3 regions of the Streptomyces sp. NPDC048565 genome follow, and region 1 is predicted to be linked to each of the others. Evidence: riboswitches for the same ligand, from Rfam matches in the RefSeq annotation. Region 1 holds a riboswitch; each other region holds the start of a gene.
The links. Region 1 has a riboswitch for cobalamin ahead of AB0C75_RS32080 (ABC transporter substrate-binding protein). Riboswitches for the same ligand answer to the same signal wherever they lie in the genome.
Positions count from the first base shown of each region.

Region 2: linked by a shared signal. The riboswitch ahead of AB0C75_RS05980 (cobalamin biosynthesis protein) and the one ahead of AB0C75_RS32080 (ABC transporter substrate-binding protein) in region 1 are both predicted to bind cobalamin.
Region 3: linked by a shared signal. The riboswitch ahead of metE (5-methyltetrahydropteroyltriglutamate--homocysteine S-methyltransferase) and the one ahead of AB0C75_RS32080 (ABC transporter substrate-binding protein) in region 1 are both predicted to bind cobalamin.

Region 1 is NZ_JBEZIH010000035.1:17,738-25,633, reverse strand. Features, by position in the region: gene AB0C75_RS32105 (ABC transporter family substrate-binding protein) at 1-1,241, opposite strand, end outside; gene AB0C75_RS32100 (ABC transporter ATP-binding protein) at 1,256-3,382, opposite strand; gene AB0C75_RS32095 (ABC transporter permease) at 3,379-4,335, opposite strand; gene AB0C75_RS32090 (ABC transporter permease) at 4,337-5,320, opposite strand; gene AB0C75_RS32085 (hypothetical protein) at 5,531-5,737, shown strand; cobalamin riboswitch at 5,831-6,017, shown strand; gene AB0C75_RS32080 (ABC transporter substrate-binding protein) at 6,124-7,629, shown strand; gene AB0C75_RS32075 (ABC transporter permease) at 7,631-7,896, shown strand, end outside.
Region 2 is NZ_JBEZIH010000003.1:348,515-356,410, reverse strand. Features, by position in the region: gene AB0C75_RS05990 (inorganic phosphate transporter) at 57-1,301, shown strand; gene AB0C75_RS05985 (hypothetical protein) at 1,314-1,538, shown strand; cobalamin riboswitch at 1,689-1,818, shown strand; gene AB0C75_RS05980 (cobalamin biosynthesis protein) at 1,962-2,906, shown strand; gene AB0C75_RS05975 (cobyric acid synthase) at 2,903-4,513, shown strand; gene AB0C75_RS05970 (putative cobaltochelatase) at 4,510-6,576, shown strand; gene cobO (cob(I)yrinic acid a,c-diamide adenosyltransferase) at 6,576-7,175, shown strand; gene AB0C75_RS05960 (cobyrinate a,c-diamide synthase) at 7,169-7,896, shown strand, end outside.
Region 3 is NZ_JBEZIH010000011.1:143,591-151,486, forward strand. Features, by position in the region: gene AB0C75_RS15975 (aldo/keto reductase) at 1-669, opposite strand, end outside; gene metE (5-methyltetrahydropteroyltriglutamate--homocysteine S-methyltransferase) at 900-3,215, opposite strand; cobalamin riboswitch at 3,377-3,597, opposite strand; gene AB0C75_RS15985 (polysaccharide deacetylase family protein) at 3,596-4,501, opposite strand; gene AB0C75_RS15990 (glycoside hydrolase family 43 protein) at 4,790-6,325, shown strand; gene AB0C75_RS15995 (NmrA family NAD(P)-binding protein) at 6,354-7,265, opposite strand; gene AB0C75_RS16000 (TetR/AcrR family transcriptional regulator) at 7,371-7,896, shown strand, end outside.

The DNA.
Region 1 (7,896 bases):
TCACCGATGGTGGGAAAGGTCAGTTCCAGCTTCTGTCCGCCCTTGGCGCGCACACCGTCCGAACCGGCCTTCCAGCCCGCGGCGTCCAGATCCTTGTTCGCCGTGTCGGCACTGAACTTCACGAGCTTGCCGAAGTTGTCCTGGTACCCCTTCTGGAAGGGGAAGAGAGCAAGAGATCCAGGCAGGGGCTCGGTGTAGCCGAGCCCCTGGAACTTGATCTTCGCGAGCAGAGAACGGTCGATTCCCTCCATCAGCGCCTTGCGCACCGCCGGGTCCTTCAACTGCGGTGAGGTGCTGTTGAAGACCAGGAGGTTGTTGGAGGTGGTCGTGCCGCGGCGAAGATCGGTCCCCTTCACCGACTTGACCTGGTTGAGCTGCTCGGCCTCCTTCACCTCCGTCGCGTCGATCTGGCCGTTCTTGAAGGCGTTGATCGAGGCGCTCTCCTCCATCTGTACATAGGTGAACTCGTCCAGATGCGGCTTGGCACCCCACCACTTGGGATTGGGCTTGTAGGAGACGGTGCCGCCCTTGGCGTCGAACTTGGAGATGGTGTACGGCCCGGCACCCCACTCCGCGTGCGGGTTGCTCACATAGGCCTTGTTGAAGGCGTCGGCCTTGGCGATGTGTGGGCTGATGACCGAGTAGAAGAGCGACTTCCAGTACACGAACGAGCCGTCGTAGGTGACGATCGCCTGCTTGGCGTCCTTGCCCTTCTTGACCGAGGTAATGCTGGAGTAGCCATCGCTGGAGCTGACGACGTACTCCTTGTCCTTCCCGTTGACCGCGCTCCAGGTGTCCCGGAACGCCGTCCAGTCGATGTCCTGGCCGTCGTTCCACTTGGCCTTCGGATTGATGTCGTAGGTGACCTGGGTGTTGCCGTCCACCGTCGTCTGCTTGACGTCGGTGAGGTAGTCCTTGTTGAAGGTGACGTTGCCCTTGGGGTCGTTGAAGGACAGCTGGGGCTGGTAGAACCAGGTGATCTTCGTCGTGTACAGCGACCCGTTGCCGTTGAGGGGGTTCAGCTGATCGGGAATCTCCACGATGGGAAGCGTCATCTTGCCCCCCTGCTTCAGGTTGCTCGCAGCCTGGGGATTGTACGAGGTCAGCACCTCGTTCGCCGAGGTGGCGCCCTTGGACTTCTCCTGCCCGGAGTCGTCGTCGGTGTCACTACCGCTGCACCCGGAAAGTACGAGGGACGCGGTGGCGGCGATCGCCAACCCGCTCAGGTGGATTCTTCTCATGACGGCCTTCCAGCTCAGTTGTCGACAAACGTGGTCGTGCCCGCGAAATGGCACGCGTCGCGGTGGTCCCGGTCCCCCCTCCCCGTGAGTTGCGGAGTGACCCCGCGGCACTGTTCCTTCTGCGGGTCGGTCAGCGTCAAGTGGAGCGGGCACCTGGTCACGAACCGGCAACCCGGCTGATCGTCGGTCGGACTGGGAAGGTCGCCCTTGAGAAGGACCCGTTCCCGAGTGCGTTCCGCGACCGGATCGGGCAGCGGGATCGCGGAGAGGAGCGACTGGGTGTAGGGGTGCCTGGGATCGTCGAAGACGGAGTCGATGGTGCCGGTCTCGACGATCCGGCCGAGGTACATCACCGCCACCCGGTCGGAGATGTGGCGCACCACCGACAGGTCGTGGGCGACGAAGAGGTAGGACAGGCCCAGCTTGGCCTTGAGGTCGTTGAGCAGGTTGATGACACCGGCCTGCACCGAGACGTCGAGAGCCGAGACCGGCTCGTCGAGAACCAGCAGCTGCGGCTTCGTGGCGAGCGCCCGGGCGATACCGATGCGCTGCCGCTGCCCGCCCGAGAAGGCTGCGGGGAAGCGGTCGCGGTGCTCGGAGTCGAGTCCCACCAGCTCCATGAGCTCCGTCACCTGGGTGCTGAGGGTCTTCTTGTCGCGCTCACCGACCGCGCGGAGGGGTTCGGCGAGGATGTCGTAGACCGTCATGCGGGGGTCCAGCGCCCCCATGGGGTCCTGGAACACCATCTGGATGTTGCGCCGGACGGAGCTGATGTCCTGCTTCCGCTTCAGGTCCGCCGTGTCCCGGCCGCAGACGGCGATGCTGCCCCGCTCGGGCGGCTTCAGCTCCATGATCTCCAGCAGGGTGGTGGTCTTTCCGCACCCCGACTCGCCGACGAGCCCGAGCGTCTCGCCCTCGCGGATGTCCAGGTCGATGCCGTTGACGGCGAAGACCGTGCCCACCTTGCGCTTGAGCAGGCCGCCCTTGGTGAGCGGGAAGGTCTTGGTGACATCGATCAGTTCCAGGACCTTCGGCCGGTCCTCTCGGGGGACCTGCGTACCCCCGTGCTCCCTGTCGGCCGGGACGGGGTAGACCGGCTCGCCGCCGATGGCGCCGTCGTCGACTTCCGTGGCACGCCGGCACGCGGTCGAGTGCTCATCGGCGGTGCCGGCCTCGGCGATCGCCAAGAGGGGTGGTTCGGCCTCCCGGCAGGCGTCCTGTACGACGGGGCAACGGTCCGCGAAGGGGCAGGCGTCGGGAAGGTCCACCAGGAGCGGTGGAGTACCCGGGACCGGGGTGAGCGCCTGCCTGGCACGGTCGTCCAGGCGGGGGATCGCACCCATCAGGCCGATGGTGTACGGCATGCGGGGCCGCGAGAAGAGCTCGTCCACCCTGGCACGCTCGACCGGGCGGCCGGCGTACATCACCATGACGTCGTCGGCGGATCCGGCCACCACCCCGAGGTCGTGGGTGATCAGGATGACCGCGGCCCCGGTCTCACGCTGGGCCGTCTTGAGGACATCGAGGATCTGCGCCTGCACGGTGACGTCGAGAGCGGTCGTCGGCTCGTCGGCGATGATCAGGTCGGGGTCGTTCGCGATGGCCATGGCGATGACGGCCCGCTGCCGCATGCCGCCCGAGAACTCGTGCGGGAATCCCTTGGCGCGGCGATCGGGGTTGGGGATGCCGACCAGGTCCAGCAGTTCTACGGCTCGTTTCCAAGCGACCGAGGTTGAGATGTCCTGGTGGGTCTGGAGAGACTCGACGATCTGGGCTCCGATGCTGAAGATCGGAGTGAGCGACGAGAGCGGGTCCTGGAAGATCATGCCGATGTGCCGGCCGCGGACCTTCGACATCCGACGGTCGTCGAGGTCGAGGAGGTTCTTCCCGCCGAGCGTGATTTCTCCGGTGACCGAGGCGTAGTCGGGGAGCAGCCCCATGACGGCCATGGACGTGACGGACTTGCCCGACCCCGACTCGCCCACGATGCCCAGGGTCCTGCCGCGGTGCAGGTCGAAGGAGACACCGCGCACGGCGTCCACTCGGCCCGCTTCCGACGGGAAGGCCACTTTCAGGTCGCGCACGGACAGCAGGGCCTGCTGGGCGCCGGGCTCGGTCGTGACAGCGCGCTGCTCGATCATGCGCGGCCTCCAGACTGCGATGTGGGATCCAGGGCGTCGCGCAGACCGTCACCGATGAGCGCCATCGCCACGGTGAGCAGCACCACCATGGCTGCGGGCAGGTAGAACAGCCAGGGGGCGGTGGACAGCGTGTTCTGCCCGTCGGCGAGCATGGAACCGAGCGATACGTCGGGCTGCTTGACGCCGAAACCGATGAAGGAGAGCGCCGTCTCGGCCTGCACGGTCGCGGCGACACCGAGGGTGAACGTCACGATCAGCAAGGACCCGATGTTGGGTACCAGGTGGCGGACGATGGTGCGTATCGGGCTGACGCCCATGAAGCGGGCCGCCGTCACGTACTCGCGCTCCCGCAGGGAGGTGGCCAGGGACCAGATCACCCTGGCTGTGAGCATCCAGCCGAACAGCGTGAGGACGACCACCAGAACCTGCCACTCACCGCGGTAGTGCGTACCGACCAGGGCGATGATGAGGAACGAGGGCAGGATGAGCAGGAAGTGCACGAGACCGAGCATCGCCCGCTCGATTTTGCCGCCGAAGTAGGCGGCAGTGGTACCGAACAGTCCGGCTATGGCGGTGGTCAGCAGCGACACCGTCACGGCGATGATCAGTGATCTGCCGAGGCCGTGCACGAGCTGGGCGTAGACGTCGTTGCCCGCGCCGTTGGTACCCAGCAGATGGCCGCCGACCCCGGGGGAGACGGTGAGTGCGGTGAAGTCCGCCTCCGTGTGGTCCCAGTGGGTCAGATACCGGCCGAACAGCGAGAAGAACACGAGGAGGGCAAAGAGGATCAGACCGCCCAGCGCCGCCTTGTTGCGAGCGAAGCGCCGTATGTAGAGCCTGGACGGGGAGAGGCGCTTGCCACTGGGGCCGGTCTTCCCCGGTTCTCCTGCTGCAGCCTCCTCGGGGTGCGCCTCTTCGGCGGCGGGCCCGATGCCGGGCATGTTGATTGCCATGTCAGCTCACCCTGATCCTGGGGTCGAGGGCCACGACGACGAGGTCGGCCAGGATCGCGCCGATGGCCGTCATGAGGGCACCGAAGGCTGCGACGGCGACGACACCGTGCACGTCGTTCGTGCTGATGGTTTTGGTGAAGTACTCACCCATGCCGTGCCAGGCGAAGACCGTTTCCGTGATCACCGCGCCGGTGAACAGCGCCGGCATCGCGAACGCGACCTGAGTGGCGACGGGAATGATCGACGTCCGTAGCCCGTGCCGGTAGATGGCCTGCTTCCGCGTCAGCCCCTTCGATCGTGCCGTACGGACGTAGTCGGAGTTGATGTGATCCAGCAGCAGCGATCGCTGCAACAGGTGGTATCCGGCGTAGGAGATGAACGTGAGCGAGATCGTGGGCAGGATGGCGTGCATCACTCTGGATCCGAAGACCGGCCAGAACCCGACGACGTCGGGGCTCTGCGCTCCCGCCACCGGCAGCAGAGTGCTGCCCACGGCCTGGTTCAGCGCGATGGCGGCGAGCACCACCCCGAGGGAGGCCACCGCGGAGGGCGTGTTGAAGGAGAGCACGGAGATTCCCTGCCACACCCGGTCGGCGGCCTTGTACTGGCGCGACGCGGTGTAGACGCCCAGCCCGACTCCGATGACGATGGCCAGGACGGTCGAGGCAAGGACCAGTTGCCCGCTGACGAAAATCCGATAGCCGACCTGGTCGTTGACGCTGCCTCCGGTCGGCGAACTGCCCCAGTCGAAGTGAGTCACGATCCGAGTGATCCAGTGCCACCACCGATCCATGATCGGTTTGTCCGGATTGAGGTTGTAAAGCGCCAGCGAGTGGTTGACCTGGGCTGGAGTTCGAGGCGGTCGCAGCGCGGTGTAGTTCGACGCAGGTTTGAGGAAGGCGTTAGCGAGGAAGTACGTGAGATTGGTCGCGATGGCGATCATCAAAAACCAGCCGACTGCTTTGCGGGCGATGTAACGCAGCACTGTGAGTCGGCCTTTCTTGCTATGGGACGTGTCGGCCCGTAGGTCCGGTGAGTGACTGGATCGCTTGGCCGCATTGACCGGGCACCGGGTCGCGATTGCTCGGACAGGACGCGCGGGCTCTCGGGGTCAGAAATTAACTGGAGCGAAACCGTTCGGTGTGGGAGTCTGTGGTGGGGGAGTGACACGCACCGGGCATGGGGCGGCAACCCCGTGACGAAACAGGGCAGTTCAGGGCGGCTGCCCGATTCGGCGGCGCTGCTGCTGACGATTTCAACTGCCCGTGAGCACGTCAAGATTGATCAGGTCGCGATCCGGTCAAGTCGAATTCACATAACGGATATTCTTCGCGTAAGTTTTCAACGTCGCGGTGGACGCGCGTTGAACGGCAAAACCTTCGGCGCCGCAAAAGGCATATAAGGCGCGTAATGCAATCATGATCCGCAGCGTCGCCCTCGGTCGGCCTCGACAGCCACCACGGCGGTGTGAATGGGCCTGGGGCAAGTCCTCGCCATCTCGTGGTTCACAATGAGTGCACGAGGCGACAGGGATCAGGAAGCCGGTGAGAATCCGGCGCGGTCCCGCCACTGTGACCGGGGAGCGGTCCTCCTGTATGTCACTGTCCGCGGCAGCGGACGGGAAGGCGGAGGGGAGCGATGATCCGGGAGCCAGGAGACTGACCTGTCGCCGGTCCAACTGCAGGGGCGAGGACACCCCGGAAAGGATCGGCTGTGACGCTGCATGCCCGGACGGAGTCGGGACACCGGCCACCATCAGGCAATCGCCCGGCACCCGGCAGGCGGAGCGTGCTGGCTGCCGGGGGCGGCCTGGCACTGGCCGCCTCAGGACTGCTCACAGGTTGTGGCGGGGACTCCAAGGACGGTGGAGGCGGCGACCGGTTCCGCGCGGCCTTCACTTCGGGCGGGTCGCAGGAGACCCTCGACCCCCATGTCGCCCCGAACTTCGTCGACCAGGCCCGCGCCAAGGCCCTGTACGACACCCTCGGCACCTACGCGGACGACATGTCCGTCCGCGAACGGCTCGCCGAGTCCTGGCAGAGCGACGCCTCCGGCACCCGGTGGCGTGTACGGCTGCGCAAGGCGGAGTTCCACGACGGGAAACCGGTCACCGCGAAGGACGTCCTTTACAGCTACCGCCGCGCCGCCGACCCCGCCACCGGATCGCCCTCGCAGGTGCTGCTCTCGGCGATCGACTTCGACGCGAGCAAGGCCGACGGCGAGCGGTCCGTCGTCCTCGTGCTGAAGGCGCCGAACTTCGAGTTCCCCACCGTGTTCGCAGGCCCCGGCACCGAGATCGTCCCCGACGGGACGAAGGACTTCCGCGAGCCCATAGGCTCCGGCCCCTTCACTTGTGTGTCGTTCACGCCCGGCGGCACCGCCCGCTACCGGAGCTGGGACGGCCACTGGGACGGCGCCCCGCACATCGCCGAGCTGGAGATCGTCCCCGCGAACGAGGAGTCGGCGCGGCTCAACGCACTGCTGTCGGGCCAGGTCCACTACGCCGCCGACATGGCCGGTGCCTCCGTGGAGCGGCTGAAGAAGAACGGCTCGACGCGCCTGCTGACCGCCCGGCGGGCCACGGCGCAGCAACTGCTGCTGCGTACCGGCCGTAAGCCGTTCGACGACCCGCGGCTGATACGGGCCGTACAGCTCGGGATCGACCGCGAGGCGCTGGTGCGGGTCGCGCTCGCCGGGCACGGCGAGGTGGGCAACGACCTCTTCGGGATGGGCCTGCGCGGCTACCCGGAGGATCTGCGGCCCCGCGAGCGGGACGTCACCGAGGCGCGGAAGCTGGTGAAGGAGGCGGGCGCCGAAGGACTGCGCATCACCGTGGAGACCAGCTCCGTGGATGCCGCGTGGGAGCCGGCCGCCGACCTGATGGCGCGGCAGCTGCACGAGGTCGGTCTTGAGCTGGGCGCCAACACCCGTGCCTCCAGTACGTACTTCAGCGAGATCAGGACGAAGGGCGTCGCCGCCTTCAACACCACCTCCACGCTGCCGGTCTCCGACTTCCTTCAGCAGCGGGTCCGGGGCGGCGCGGCCCGCAACCAGACGCAGTACGCCTCGAAGGAGTTCGACGCCCTGCTCGACCGCGCCCGCACCACCCGCGGGGAGCAGGACCGGCTGGCGCTGCTCACACGCGCCCAGAAGATCGCGCGGGACGGGTCCGGGCTGCTGGTGTGGGCGTTCTCCGACGCCAACGACGCCATCGGGCCATCGGTCACCGGCCTGCGTGCCGCGCCTCCCAACTCGCACGACTGGGCCCGGTTCGACCGGGTCCGCGTCGGCTGACGTGCGGGCCTATCTCGTTCGTCGCTCCCTGCTGGCGGTCCTGCAGTGCCTCGTGGTGCTGGTCGCCGTGTTCGCCGTCGGTTCACTGCTGCCCGGCGACACGGCCGATGTGTTGCGCGGTGAACTCGGCACGCCCGAACAGGTGGCGGCGCTGCGCACACAGCTCGGTCTCGACGAGCCGGCCTGGACCCGCTTCGGGCACTGGCTCGGCCATCTGCTCACCGGTCACTTCGGCAATTCACTGACGACCGGGCTGCCGGTGGGCGA
Region 2 (7,896 bases), on a different contig from region 1:
TCACCCAGGTTGCTTACGTTCCACGTGCCACTGACGTCGAACGATTGCCTGGGTAAATGGAACACATCACGCTGCTGCTCGCGATCGTGATCGTGACGGCTCTCGTGTTCGATTTCACGAACGGTTTCCACGACACCGCCAACGCGATGGCCACCACCATCTCGACCGGCGCACTCAAGCCCAAGACAGCGGTGGCCATGTCCGCCGTTCTCAACCTCGTCGGCGCGTTCCTGTCGGTGGAGGTCGCCAAGACGATCTCCGGCGGGATCATCAATGAGAACGGCCTCAGAACCGAGGTCATCTTCGCCGCGCTCGTCGGCGCGATCCTGTGGAATCTGCTGACCTGGCTGGTCGGCCTGCCCTCCAGTTCCTCCCACGCACTCTTCGGCGGCCTCATCGGCGCCGCGGTCATGTCGGCCGGCTGGTCCTCGATCAACGGCGGCACCGTCGTCACGAAGGTCCTGCTGCCCGCCGTCGCCGCGCCCGTCGTGGCCGGTGTCGCCGCGCTGCTGGCCACGAAGCTGACGTACCGCCTCAACCGGAAGATCACCGACGAGGCGCAGCTGAAGTCGACCGCCAAGGGGTACCGCGCCGGCCAGATAGCCTCGGCCGGTCTCGTCTCGCTCGCCCACGGCACCAACGACGCACAGAAGACCATGGGCATCATCACCCTGGCCCTGGTCACCGGCGGGGTCCTCTCCCCCGGTTCCAACCCGCCCGTCTGGGTCATCACCTGTGCGGGTATCGCCATCGCGATGGGCACCTACCTCGGCGGCTGGCGCATCATCCGCACCATGGGCAGCGGCCTCACCGAGCTGCGTCCGCCGCAGGGTTTCGCGGCCCAGACCAGCGCGGCCACGGTCATCCTGGCCTCCTCGCACCTCGGCTTCTCGCTCTCCACCACGCAGTCCTGCTCCGGCGCCGTCATGGGCGCCGGACTCGGGCGCAAGGGGGGCACGGTCCGCTGGTCCACCGCAACCCGGATGTTCGTCGCCTGGGGTCTCACGCTGCCGGCCGCCGGACTGGTCGGCGCGGGTGCCGAGTTCCTGACCAAGCAGGGCCCCTGGGGCGTCACGGCGGTCGCCGTCCTGCTGATCGCGGGCTCGGGTGCCATCTGGACGCTGTCGCGCCGCAAGCCGGTCGACCACACCAACGTGACGGTGGGCGCGGAGCCCGCGGGCGTCGTCACCACCGCCGTCGCGGCGGTCAGCCCGCCCCCCGCCGGTGCCGCCGTACCGGACCTCAAGACCACCATCCCGGCCCCGACGGCCGGTACCCCGGCCGACCCGGCCACGGTGTAAGGACACAACCGCATGAACATCGACTGGGCAGCTCTCGCCACCGTCTTCGGCGTCAGTCTCGTGGCCACCGTCGCACTGGTCGGCCTCTTCACCCTCGGCGTCACCGGTCTGGCCAGGCGGACGCCGACGGCGCAGGGCGGCGGCGAGGCCGGCGCCCTGACGCGCACCGGCGCCTACGCCTGCTTCGGGCTGTGCCTGGCGGCGGTCGCGTACGGGATCTATCTGATCGTCGCCTGACCGCCACGCGGACAGGGCGCCGGGCCGGACACACCGCGGGTGTGTCCGGCCCGGTGTGCGTCTCAGCACACTGAAGCCTCGCAGGTCAACGGCAGGTTGACTGGTGTTCACGGGGCGTGGTGGACTGCCGGGGCCGTTTACGGCGACAGGAGAGGAAGCCGGTGCGAATCCGGCGCGGTCCCGCCACTGTCACCGGGGAGCAGCCTCCATTCGGAAGTCACGGTCCGCCATCGCGGGCTGGAAGGCCGGAGGAACTGCGGATCCGGAAGCCAGGAGACTCTCGTCGCCGGTCACGTCGAACCAGGGCGCGGACCCTGAGTGAGGACATACGCCATGTCTGGCTGCCCTGCGTCGGTCGGCGCACCCCCTGCCCCCAGGACGACAGGCCCTGGGGTCCTTCGAGGCGAGACGGCCGGCTGAGCGGTGCGAGCCGACCGCGTCTTCGCGTACGGCGCCGCCGCCGGTCTGATCGGCGATCTGCTGCTCGGTGATCCCCGGCGGGGCCATCCCGTCGCCGCTTTCGGGCGGGCAGCGGCGGGCGTCGAGAACCGGCTGTGGCGCGATCACCGTGGCTGGGGCGCCCTGCACACGCTCGTCTGCGCCGGGGGCGCCACGGGCGCCGCAGCGCTGGCCGCCCGTGCCGTGCGCGACCGTCCGGCCGCCGCGGTCGCGCTGACCGCCGCCGCCACCTGGTCCGTCGTCGGGGGCACCTCGCTGGGCCGCGAGGCCCGTGCCATCGGCGGGGCGCTGGCCGCGGGGGACATCGAGCGCGCCCGGGAGCTGCTGCCGCATCTGTGCGGGCGTGATCCGCAGTCGCTGGACGGCCCCGGGATCGCCCGCGCGGTGGTGGAGTCCGTCGCCGAGAACACCTCCGACGCCGTCGTGGGCGCCCTGGTGTGGGGCGCGCTCGGCGGGGTGCCGGGTCTTGTCGCCTTCCGCGCCGTCAACACCCTGGACGCGATGGTCGGCCACAAGTCCCCCCGCCACCGGCGCTACGGCTGGGCGTCCGCCCGGCTCGACGATGTCGCCGGCTGGCCAGGGGCCCGGCTCACCGCCGCGCTCGCCGTGGCCGCGGGCGGGCGGCCACGCGAGGCCGTACGGGCCTGGCGGGCCGACGCCGGCCGCCATCCCAGCCCGAACGCGGGCCCGGTGGAGGCCTCGTTCGCGGGAGCGCTCGGCGTGCGGCTCGGCGGCACGCTGGCGTACGGCGGGCGGGTCGAGCACCGGCCGGTGCTGGGCGGCGCGACGGGCCGGGACGTACGGACCACGGACATCGAACGCGCGGTGCGGCTGTCGCGCCGGGTGAGTGCGCTGGCCCTCGCCGTGTGTGCGGCGGGGCGTTCGGCCATGGGACGGAGAGCCACATGAGCGGCGGGCTGCTGGTCGCGGGGACCACCTCGGACGCGGGCAAGAGCGTCGTCACCGCCGGGATCTGCCGGTGGCTGGTGCGCCGGGGGGTGAAGGTCGCGCCCTTCAAGGCGCAGAACATGTCGCTGAACTCCTTCGTCACCCGGGAGGGTGCGGAGATCGGCCGCGCCCAGGCGATGCAGGCGCAGGCCGCCCGGGTGGAGCCGTCGGCACTGATGAACCCGGTGCTGCTGAAGCCGGGCGGCGACCGGTCGAGCCAGGTCGTCCTGATGGGGAAGCCGGTCGGCGAGATGAGTGCGCGTGGCTACCACGGGGGGCGGCAGGAGGCACTGCTGGGCACGGTCGTGGACTGCCTGGAGCAGCTGCGGGGCACGTATGACGCCGTGATCTGCGAGGGGGCGGGCAGTCCTGCCGAGATCAACCTGCGGCGTACGGACATCGTGAACATGGGCATCGCGCGGGCCGCGCGCTTTCCCGTGCTGGTGGTCGGCGACATCGACAGGGGCGGCGTCTTCGCCTCGTTCTTCGGCACGACGGCGCTGCTGAGCCCCGAGGACCAGTCGCTGGTCGCCGGATATCTCGTCAACAAGTTCCGCGGTGACGTGTCGCTGCTGGAGCCGGGGCTCGACATGCTGCTCGGGCTCACGGGGCGTCGTACGTACGGGGTGCTGCCGTACACCCACGGTCTGGGCATCGACGAGGAGGACGGGATGGGGGTCCCCCCTGCTCGAACGCAGCTGAGAGCTCGGGGGAGCGTGTCGATGCGCGGCACCGTACGGGAGTCGGTCGTGGCGCCGCCCCACGGCGACGACGTCCTGCGGGTCGCGGTGTGCGCGGTACCGCTGATGTCGAACTTCACCGATGTGGACGCGCTGGCGGCCGAGCCGGGTGTGGTGGTGCGGTTCGTGGACCGGGCGGACGAGCTCGCCGACGCGGACCTCGTCGTCGTGCCCGGGACGCGGGGCACCGTGAAGGCGCTGGCGTGGCTGCGCGAGCGGGGACTCGCCGAGGCGCTGCGGCGGCGGGCAGCCGAGGGGCGCCCGGTGCTGGGGATCTGCGGCGGGTTCCAGGTGCTGGGCGAGCGCATCGAGGACGACGTGGAGTCGCGGGCCGGGGTGGTCGACGCGCTCGGGCTGCTGCCGGTACGGGTCCGCTTCGGCCGCGGGAAGGTGCTCGGCCGGCCCGTCGGTTCGGCGCTCGGGGAGCCGGTGGAGGGGTACGAGATCCATCACGGGGTCGCCGAGGTGAGCGGCGGTGAGCCGTTCCTCGACGGGTGCCGGGTGGGCTCGGTCTGGGGGACGCACTGGCACGGCTCGCTGGAGAGCGACGGGTTCCGGCGGCGGTTCCTGGCGGAGGTGGCCCGGGCCGCCGGGCGGCGGTTCGTTGCCGCGCCGGACACCGTTTTCGGTGCTCTGCGGGAGGAACAGCTGGACCGGCTGGGGGATCTGATCGAGGAACACGCGGACACGGATGCGTTGTGGCGGTTGATCGAGGGCGGTGCGCCGGTGGGGTTGCCGTTCATCGCGCCGGGGGCGCCCCGGGCGCCGGACGGGCCTGAGGCGCAGCCCCGCACTACTGATGTTTCTGCGAACGAGGAGGCCCTGTGAGTACGCCGTATCCCTTCACCGCCATCGTCGGACAGGACGATCTACGGCTCGGGCTCCTGCTCAACGCCGTCAGTCCCGCCGTCGGCGGGGTCCTGGTCCGTGGGGAGAAGGGGACCGCGAAGTCCACCGCCGTACGGGCGCTGGCCGCGCTCATGCCCGAGGTGGAGGCCGTGCCGGGGTGTCGCTTCTCGTGCGACCCGGGGGCGCCCGATCCGGCGTGCCCCGACGGGCCCCACGAGACGCGTACGGGCGTGTCGCGTCCGGCGCGGACCGTGGAGCTTCCGGTCGGCGCGTCGGAGGACCGGCTGGTCGGTGCCCTCGACATCGAACGGGCGCTCTCCGAGGGCGTGAAGGCCTTCGAGCCGGGGCTGCTCGCCGACGCCCACCGCGGCATCCTCTACGTCGACGAGGTCAACCTCCTCCACGACCACCTGGTGGACCTGCTGCTCGACGCGGCGGCCATGGGCGCCTCGTACGTCGAGCGTGAGGGCGTCTCCGTCCGTCACGCGGCACGCTTCCTGCTGGTCGGGACGATGAACCCGGAGGAGGGCGAGCTCCGCCCGCAGTTGCTGGACCGCTTCGGACTGACCGTCGAGGTGGCGGCCTCACGCGATACGGACCTGCGCGTCGAGGTCGTACGGCGCAGGCTCGCCCACGACGACGACCCGGACGCCTTCGCCGCGCGGTGGGCCGACGAGGAGGCCGCGCTGCGCGAGCGGATCGTCGCCGCGCGCGCCCTGCTCCCCCGTGTGGTGCTCGGCGACGGCGTGTTGCGGCAGATCGCGGCGACGTGCGCGGCGTTCGAGGTCGACGGGATGCGGGCCGACATCGTCATGGCCCGCACCGCGACGGCGCTGGCGGCGTGGGCGGGGCGTGAGGAGGTCGTCGCGGACGATGTGCGGCAGGCCGCGCTCCTGGCACTCCCCCACCGGCGCCGGCGCAATCCCTTCGACGCGCCAGGCCTGGACGAGGACAAGCTGGACGAGGCGCTCGACGAGGCCGCGGACGCGCAGGGCGGAGATGACGGGGGCGACGACGACCCGGACCCCGACGGGCCCGGCGGCGGGGTGCCCCCGCAGGGCGGCGGCCCCGACGACGGCGGCAAGGGCACGGACGGTCCTGACGACGGCGGGCAGGACACGGGCGGCCCCGAGGCCGACGGCTCCGACGCGCCCGGCGGGCAGGAGACCGGGAGCGGCGACGCGCCCGCGCCGGGCGGGGGCGGGGAGCAGCAGCCCGTGCGGGCCGGCGAGCCGTTCCGTACGAAGATGCTCAGCGTGCCGGGCCTGGGCGAGGGCGCGGCGGGGCGGCGCTCCCGGGCGCGTACCGAGCACGGCCGGACCACCGGGTCGCGCCGGCCCGAGGGGGCGCTGACGAAGCTGCACCTGGCGGCGACCGTGCAGGCGGCCGCGCCGCACCAGCGGGCGCGCGGCCGTTCGGGGCGTGGTCTGGTCGTACGGCGGGACGATCTGCGGCAGGCGACGCGGGAGGGGCGCGAGGGCAATCTCGTGCTGTTCGTCGTGGACGCCTCCGGGTCGATGGCGGCACGGCAGCGGATGAGCGCGGTGAAGGGCGCCGTGATGTCGCTGCTCCTCGACGCGTACCAGCGCCGGGACAAGGTCGGCCTGGTCACCTTCCGGGGCAAGGACGCGGAGGTCGTGCTGCCGCCCACCTCGTCGGTCGACGCCGCCGCCGCACGGCTGGAGACGCTGCCGACCGGCGGGCGCACCCCGCTGGCCGCCGGGCTGCTCAAGGCGCACGACGTGCTGCGGGTGGAGCGGCTGCGTGATCCCTCACGGCGGGCGCTCCTCGTCGTGGTGACGGACGGCCGGGCGACCGGCGGTGTCGACCCGGTGGCGCTGGCGGCGCGGGCCGGACGGCTACACGCATCCGATGGCACCGCGTCCGTCGTCGTGGACTGCGAGTCGGGGTTCGTACGCCTCGGTCTCGCCGTACAGCTCGCACGGGATCTGGGAGGCAGCGCGGTCACGCTCGACGAGCTGCGCGCCGACTCGATCGCCGGGCTTGTCAAGGACATCACTGCTACACGAAAGGCCGCTTGATGCCACAGGGACAGCCGGTATCGGTACCGGACGACGGACTGACGACACGCCAGCGGCGCAACCGTCCGCTGCTGTTCGTCCACACGGGCATCGGCAAGGGCAAGTCGACGGCGGCCTTCGGCCTTGCGCTGCGCGCCTGGAACCAGGGCTGGCCGATCGGGGTGTTCCAGTTCGTGAAGTCGGCGAAGTGGAAGGTCGGTGAGGAGAACGCGCTGAAGGTGCTGGGCGCGAGCGGCGAGGGCGGCAGCGTCGACTGGCACAAGATGGGCGAGGGCTGGTCGTGGGTCCAGCGGGACAACCAGCTGGACAATGAGGAGAAGGCGCGCGAGGGCTGGGAGCAGGTCAAGCGTGACCTGGCGGCCGAGACGTACAAGCTGTACGTGCTCGACGAGTTCGCGTATCCGATGCACTGGGGCTGGATCGACACCGACGAGGTCGTCGAGGTGATGCGGGACCGCCCGGGGACGCAGCATGTGGTGATCACGGGACGGAACGCCCCGCAGAAGCTGATCGAGGCTGCCGACCTGGTGACCGACATGTCGAAGGTCAAGCACCCGATGGACGCGGGTCAGAAGGGCCAGAGAGGCATCGAGTGGTGAGTGTTCCTCGTCTGGTGATCGCGGCGCCCGCGTCGGGCAGCGGAAAGACCACGGTCGCCACGGGTCTGATGGCGGCCTTCGCCGGGCGTGGCCTCGCGGTGTCCCCGCACAAGGTGGGGCCCGACTACATCGATCCGGGCTACCACGCGTTGGCCACCGGACGCCCGGGGCGCAACCTCGACGCGTACATGTGCGGGCCCGATCTGATCGCCCCGCTGTTCACGCACGGTGCGCACGGCTGCGACCTGGCAGTCGTCGAAGGCGTGATGGGGCTGTACGACGGGGCCTCGGGCCAAGGGGAACTCGCCTCGACCGCCCAGGTGTCCAAGCTGCTGCGGGCACCCGTCGTACTGGTCGTCGACGCGTCCTCGCAGTCGCGTTCGGTCGCGGCCCTGGTGCACGGTTTCGCGTCCTGGGACCCTCAGGTGCGGATCGGCGGGGTGATCCTCAACAAAGTGGCGTCCGACCGCCATGAGGCGCTGTTGCGGGAGGCGCTCGACGAGTCCGGGCTGCCGGTGCTCGGAGTGCTGCGGCGGGCGCCGCAGGTGGCGACCCCCTCGCGCCATCTGGGCCTCGTCCCGGTCGCCGAGCGGCAGACGGACGCGCTCGACGCCGTACGCGCGATGGGTGAACGCGTACGTGAGGGCTGCGATCTGGACGCGCTGATGGCGCTGGCCCGTTCGGCGCCGGACCTGTCCGACGAGGCGTGGGAGCCTCAGGC
Region 3 (7,896 bases), on a different contig from region 1:
CTGCAGATGCCAGCGCAGCGTGACCTGCGCCGTCGACTTGCCGACCCGCTCCGCGATACGGGAGAGCGTGGGGTCGTCGAGCACCTTGCCCTGTGCGATCGGCGACCAGGCCTCGGTGGCGATGCCGTGTTCGGCGTCGAAGGACCTGACGGTGTCCTGGGTGAGGTAGGGATGCACCTCGATCTGGTTGACAGCGGGCACCACGGTGCCGCCGTCCAGCAGCCGGCGCAGGTGGTGCGGCTGGAAGTTGGACACGCCGATGGCCTTGACGCGACCTGAGCGGTAGATCTCCTCCAGCGCCTTCCAGGTCTCCACGAAGTCGCCCTTGTCAGGCAGCGGCCAGTGGATGAGGAAGAGGTCGAGATGGCCCAGCTGGAGCCTCTCCATGGTGCGCTCGAACGCCTTGAGGGCGTCGTCGTACGGATGGGCGTCGTTGTCCAGCTTGCTGGTGACGAAGACGTCGGAACGGTCGAGACCCGAGTCGCGGACCGCCTGGCCGACCTCCTGCTCGTTGCCGTACATCTGCGCCGTGTCGATGTGCCGGTAGCCGGTCTCCAGGGCCGCCAGAGTGGTTTCGCGGGTGTCTTCCGGCGGGATCTGGAAGGTCCCGAAGCCGAGCTGGGGGATCTCCACACCGTTGTTGAGCGTGATGGCGGGTACCGAGGACACGGATGACTCCTTCTCGTCGGTGTTTCGGGGCGGCGGCACCGGTGGACGCGGACGACGGCTCAGCCCGCGGCTCCGTACGGCCCCGCAGCGGAACGCTTCATTCCGCCCTCTCTGTGGGGTACCCGCCATCAAACCCTGCAAACAGGTTGAAATAGGTAATTAGTGTTCCCGGGGTATGGCGTGGTGGGACCGGCCGGGGAGCACGGGCGCGCCCCGGCCGGTCCTGATGATCAGGACGCCGGCAGCTCGCCGCGGACCGTGCGGGCAGCGGCCACGAGGTTCTCCAGCGACGCGCGGGTCTCCGGCCAGCCGCGGGTCTTGAGCCCACAGTCCGGATTGACCCACAACCGGTCGGCCGGGATCGCCTTCAGGCCGGTACGCAGCAGCTCGGCGGCCTCATCGGGGCTCGGCACACGGGGCGAGTGGATGTCGTACACGCCGGGTCCCGCTTCACGCGGGTATCCGTGGTCCGCCAGCTCGTGGGCGACCTGCATATGGGAGCGCGCGGCCTCCAGACTGATGACGTCGGCGTCGAGGTCGTCGATGGCCTGGACGATGTCGCCGAACTCGGCGTAGCACATATGGGTGTGGATCTGTGTCTCCGGCCGCACCCCGCTGGTCGTGAGCCGGAACGACTCCGTCGCCCAGGCCAGATACGCCCGGTGGTCGGCGGCGCGCAGCGGCAGTGTCTCGCGCAGTGCGGGCTCGTCCACCTGGATGACCGAAGTCCCCGCCGACTCCAGATCCTTCACCTCGTCGCGCAGGGCGAGCGCGACCTGGCGTGCGGTGTCCCCGAGGGGCTGGTCGTCGCGGACGAAGGACCAGGCGAGCATGGTGACAGGGCCCGTGAGCATGCCCTTGACCGGACGGTCGGTGAGCGACCGGGCGTACGTCGTCCAGCCCACCGTCATCGGCTCGGGGCGGGAGATGTCGCCTGCAAGCACCGGAGGACGGACATAGCGGGTGCCGTAGGACTGGACCCAGCCGTGCTGGGTGGCGAGGTACCCCGTCAGCTGCTCCGCGAAGTACTGGACCATGTCGTTGCGTTCGGCTTCGCCGTGCACCAGGACGTCCAGGCCGGTCTCCTCCTGGAAGGAGATCACCTCCTGGATCTCGGCCTTGATGCGCTCCTCGTAGCCGGCCGCGTCGATGCGTCCGGTGCGCAGGTCGGCCCGGGCGGTGCGCAGCTCGGCGGTCTGCGGGAAGGAACCGATGGTGGTCGTCGGCAGCAGGGGCAGCCCGAGGTGCGCACGCTGGGCAGCGGCTCGTTCACCGTACGGCTGCGAGCGGCGGGCGTCGTCCTCGGTCACCGCGGCTGTCCTGGCGCGCACAGCGGGGTCCCTGGTGACCGGGGAGTGCGTGCGGGAGGCCAGGTCGGTCCGGTTGGCGGCGAGTTCGGCAGTGATGGCGCCGGTGCCCCGGGTGATTCCCCGGGCCAGAGTCACGACTTCGGCGGTCTTCTGCCGGGCGAAGGCCAGCCAGCGCAGGAGCTGCGGGTCGATGTCCCGTTCGGCCGCGGTGTCGAGGGGGACGTGCAGCAGGGAGCAGGAGGGTGCCACGTCGACCCGTCCGGCGAGCCCGAGCAGGGTGCCGAGCGTGGAGAGCGACTTCTCCAGGTCGTTGATCCAGATGTTGCGCCCGTCGACGACCCCGGCGACCAGGCGCTTGCCGGGAAGCCCGCCGACCGCGGCCAGAGCGTCCAGATTCGCGGCGGCGGCCTCGGTGAAGTCCAGTGCGAGCCCGTCCACCGGTGCCTTGGCGAGGACGGGAAGGGCTTCGCCGAGACGGCCGAAGTAGGAGGCGACCAGCAGCTTGGGCCGGTCGGCGAGCGTACCCAGCAGTCGGTAGGCGCGCTCGGCGGCGGCCAGTTCGGCCTGGCCGCGGTCCTGGACGAGGGCGGGTTCGTCGAGCTGCACCCACTCGGCTCCTGCCGCACGCAGGTCGCCGAGCACCTCGGCGTACACCGGCAGCAGACGGTCCAGGAGCGTGAGCGTGTCGAAGTCCGCGGCGACACCCGGGCCGGGCTTGGCCAGGAGCAGATATGTCACCGGACCCACCAGGACGGGCCGGGCGGCGGTCCCGAGCGCGACGGCCTCCTTGAGCTCGGCCACCTGCTTGGCCGAGTTCGCGGTGAAGACCGTGTCCGGGCCCAGCTCCGGGACCAGATAGTGGTAGTTGGTGTCGAACCACTTGGTCATCTCGAGTGGTGCGACGTCCTGCGTGCCACGCGCCATCGCGAAGTAGCCGTCGAGCGGGTCGGCTGCGACCGCCTCACGGTGGCGTGCGGGAACGGCACCGACCATGACGGTGGTGTCCAGCACGTGGTCGTAGTACGAGAAGTCCCCGGTCGGGACCTCGTCGATACCTGCGGCGCCGAGCTGCTGCCAGGTGGAACGACGCAGCTCCGCGGCGGTGGCGCGGAGGGCGTCCGCGGTGACCCGCCCCTTCCAGTAGCCCTCGACGGCCTTCTTCAGTTCCCGGTTCTGTCCCTGCCGGGGGTAGCCGTACACGGTGGACCGCGCTGCGGTCGGATGCTCGGTGGTCACGGAGATCTCCTTCGCGAGATGAATCCCTGAGATCCCGGAGACGGGACGAGAGCGCGAAGGGGTGACGTACCGGACGGGAGGCGCGCCGGACGACGCGGTGATCCGCCTGGTATGTACGCCGACCCGCCCACGAGGTCACCGGGATCGTCCGCGCACGGTTCGTTCGCACGCGGGCAGATGGCAGGTCTTCGGACTCGCGGGCACGCCCTCCAGGAGGACACCTATTGGCCGTCGCTTCCCAGGCCCGGTACGTCGGACCCAGTGCGTATGACGGCGGTCGTTCCCGCTCACCGCTGCGGGGCAGTCCCGGAATTCCACCGGGTTCCCTCTTGCGACGCATCCCGTCTGGCGGACGGGGCGAACCAGCTGCACCCGCCAGCCTACGGGTCCGTCCGGGCATCCGGTGAGCCAGGTCCAGCATGCGGATGGCCGGGGCGGCGGCTCACGGCGGCCCCGGCATCGCGTGCCCAGACACGCTGGAGGGCCCGGTGGTCGATCACCGTGATGCCCTCCCGTGCCACGGCCTCCCGGGCCTCCGGCGACGTGAGGAAGTCGTGGTCGGCACGGCGCACCCGCCACCCGCTGTCGACGGCCATCGCCTCACGGCCGCCGAGACCGGGACGCACAGCCCATTCGCTGAGCCCGATCGGCAGCCCCTGGAGCAGCCGGGCATACCGTGCCGCCTTGTCCTCGGTCGCAAGGGAGAAGCTGTCCAGGAAGTCATGGTCGACGACGGGCAGCCCCCGTCGCCGCATCGCCAGAAGTCCCGGCTCCAGCCATACACGGACGGCGAGGCCGTACTCCCCGGCCAGTTCCACCGTCAGGTCCAGGATGTCGTCGCGGCCTCCGTCGGCCAGGCAGTGGAAGTCCAGATGGGTGGGTGTGAGCCCCGTGTCGGCCACGGCGTCCAACTGCGCGCGGAATTCGGTCTCGACCTCGTCGGGCCGGGCCCGGCCCAGCAGGGCGGCCCGTCCGGCGGTCGTCGGCGCGAAGAAGTCGCCCGCCCGGTCGAGCAGCGAGGGCACCTTCTCCTTCGCGGCCAGAGGGCCCCAGGGGTGCCGGGGCGTCTCGCACACCAGGGTGAGATGGATCCCGAACGGGATGTCCGGCCGTCGCCGCAGCAGCCGTACGGCGTCCTGCGCCGCTGGACACACGGTCATGAGGCTGCACGACCCCGCGATCCCCTGCTCGATCGATTCGATCACCGCCGTGTTGACCGCGGGATACATGCCGAAGTCGTCGCAGTTGACGATCAACAGGCGGGCGTCCGACGGGAACCCGAGCATGCGGTTCTACCGCGCCGAGGGGTTCACGCCGGAAGATCCGACAGCTTCTCGGTCCATACCCGCAGTCTGCTCCCCGCCCCGACGGTCGCGCACATGGTTTTGGGTGCCCATGATTCGGCCCTCTGCGTAAAGGGGCGTCGAAGCGTTTCGACGCGGCCAACTCGCGTTTTTGCGAAGGCTGTCGTAGATCTGCCGGGTCCCTTGACACGCTGATGCGACGCTGCCATCTTCGAAGCGCTTCAACGATCATGGCCCTGTTACGCAGGGCCTGACCCGAGGACGGTCCAGGTGCTCTTCGAGAATCCCGTGATACCCGGCTTCAGTCCGGATCCGAGTATCTGCCGTGTGGGCGAGGACTACTACGTGGCGACGTCCAGCTTCGAGTACGTCCCCGGGGTGCCGCTGTGGCACAGCAGGGATCTCGTGCACTGGCGGCTGATCGGACACGTCCTGGACCGCTCGTCGCAGTTGGCGCTGCCTGACACGGCTCCGTCCTCGTGCGGGGTGTACGCGCCCACGCTGCGACATCATGACGGCCTCTTCTGGATGATCACGACCGTGGTGGCCGGTGCGGGCACCGTCCTGGTGACCGCCGAGGACCCCGCGGGTCCGTGGTCGGAGCCCGTGCCGGTAGGCATCCCGGGCATCGACCCCGATCTGGCCTGGGACGACGAGGGCGACTGCTGGTGCGTGTTCTCCCACGACGGGATCCGTGGGGTGCGCATCGAGCCGGAGACGGGCGAACTGCTCGGTGAGCCGGTGGACATGTGGTCGGGAAGCGGGCTCCAGTATCCCGAGGGACCGCACCTCTACCGGATCGGCGACTGGTGGTATCTGCTCCTGTCGGAGGGCGGGACGGAACGCGGGCACGCGATGTCGGTGGCCAGGGCGCGGACGCTGCCGGGCCCCTTCGAACCGCACCCGGACAACCCCGTGCTGTCCCACCGCAGCACCGGCCACCCCGTCCAGAACACCGGCCATGGGGATCTGGTGGAGGCCCACGACGGAACCTGGTGGATGGTCCTGCTGGGCACCAGGCCCCGTGGTGACACGCCCGGATACCACGGTCTGGGCCGGGAGACGTTCCTGGCGCCGGTGCGCTGGGTGGACGAATGGCCCCTGCCCGGCCCGCTGGAACCGCGCGCCGAGGCTCCGGCGCTGCCCCCGCACCCCTGGCCCGACGAGCCGCACCGCGACGACTTCGACTCCGCGGGACTCGCACCCTGCTGGGTGTCGCTGCGCCGGCAGGACCCCGGCGCCGTACGCCTGGACGAGCGGCCCGGACATCTGGTGCTGCACGCCCGCGCGGACAGCCTGGACCGGCCGGGCGCACTGTTCGTCGGGAGGCGCCAGCGTGATCCGGACTGCAGCGCGCGGGTGCTGGCCGACCCTGGTGAAGGAGGCAGGGGCGGGATAGCCGTACGGCTCGACGAGGCCCACCACTACGAGGTGGAGGCCGAGGACGGCAGGGTACGTGCGGTCGCACGCATAGGCCCGTTGCGCCGGACCGTGGCCGAACGGACGGTACCCACCGGCCCCTTGGTCCTGAGGATCGATGTGACCACCACAGGTGTACTGCCGCCCACCGTCACCGTACGTCCCGAGGGCGACGGCACCGCGGAGGTGTCCGGCCTCCGGGTGGGCGGCCCCGACACCCTGCGCCTGGGGTACGAGACTGCCGACGGGGACTTCGAGGTACTCGCCGAACTCGACGGGCGCTACCTCACCACCGAGGTTGCCGGGGGTTTCACCGGCCGGGTGGTCGGCATGTACGCGACCCGGGGCGCGCCGGCCTTCGACTGGTTCGAGCTACGGCCTGCCTGACGGGGTGTCACGGTCCCCGGGGTGGACCTCAGGCCGAGGCCGGCCGCAGATGGGCTCCGGCCCACTCGTCGAAGGTGGTGAGGGGGATGCCGAGCTCCCGCGCGAATTCCGGCCGGGCGGGCTGGGAGTGCTCGTTGATGTGTGACTGGCCGAAGCCCATGTCGGGCATCCCCGCTGCGGTTGCCTCCTCCGCGGTCAGGTCGGGCGCGGTCAGCTCGACACCGAGACGGCGCGAGAGGACCGCGGCGATGTCCGTCATGGACAGGTAGTCACTCGCCAGCTCCAGCTCGACCTCGTGGAAACGCTCAGGTGCGGCGATGGCGGCCGCAGCCGCCCCGCCGATGTCGTCGACAGCCACGAGGGACAGCCGGGTCGTGGGCTTCAGCAGGGTCACCAGGCCGCCCTCCACTCCACGGGGAAACACGATCTCCTTGGAGGGGAGGAGGTTCTCCATGAAGTAGCCGGGCTTGATGAGCGTCCAGTGCGTGAAGCCCGCCTCGCGTACCCGGTCCTGGACCCCGGCCTTCGCGGTGTAGTAGGGCTCCATCCAGCTCCAGTGGTCCTTGACCCAGCTGGTGTGCTGCCCGGCCCCCGAGACGGATGTGTGGACGAACTGAGGCACGCCGGCGGCCCTCGCGCTCTCGATCAGGCCGATGGCCTGGTCGAGCTCGCCCTCGAAGCCGCGGCCCTCCAGATCGGGCATCTGGACGGAGAAGACGGCTCGGGTTCCTTCGGCGGCCCTGGTCAAAGAGTCACGGTCGTCGAGGTCGCCGGTGACCAGCTCGGCGCCGAGTGCCTCGACGGCCTTCGCCCGGGCGGCGGCCGGGTCACGGACCAGTGCCCGGACCGGCACCCCCGTCGCGAGCAGGGCCCGGGCGGTGGCGCCGCCCTGCTGGCCTGTGGAGCCGACGACCAGTACGGGCTTGGGATCTGAAGTCATGGTGTTCCTCGGGCAGGTGTCGCTCTGAGAAGTGGCGGGGTCCGCCACTTATGTTCGGTTACGATACGGAGGGCCCCGCCACTTAGCAAGCCCAGGAGATGAGAGATGACCGCCCAGCGTGCCGACGCCCGGCGCAACTACGCGCGGATCCTCGCCGTGGCCGAGGAGGAGGTCGCCGCGCACGGCGCCGAGGCATCCCTGGAGCAGATCGCCCGTGTCGCCGGAGTCGGATCGGCCACCGTGCGCCGGCACTTCCCGAACCGGGGCGCCCTGCTCCAAGCCGTGTTCAGTGAGCGGATCGAAGCCCTGCGCACCCGTGCCGAGGAGCTGGCCGGCGCCCTCGACGCCAGGTCCGCCCTCCTCGACTGGCTGGGCGCGCTCACCTCCTACGCCACCTCGGCACGAGGCCTGGCCGACACGCTGACCCATGCGGAGACGGAGGGCCCGGAGTATGTGAACGCCTGCTCGGCGAAGCTGACCGGCGCGGCCGACCCCCTGCTGCGCCGTGCTGCCGAGGCCGGCGCGGTGGCACCGGGTGTGACCATCACCGACCTGATCACACTCGTCACCGGCATCGCGCTGGCCACGGAGCACCACCCCGACCCCGCCGCCGAGGCGGACCGGCTGCTCG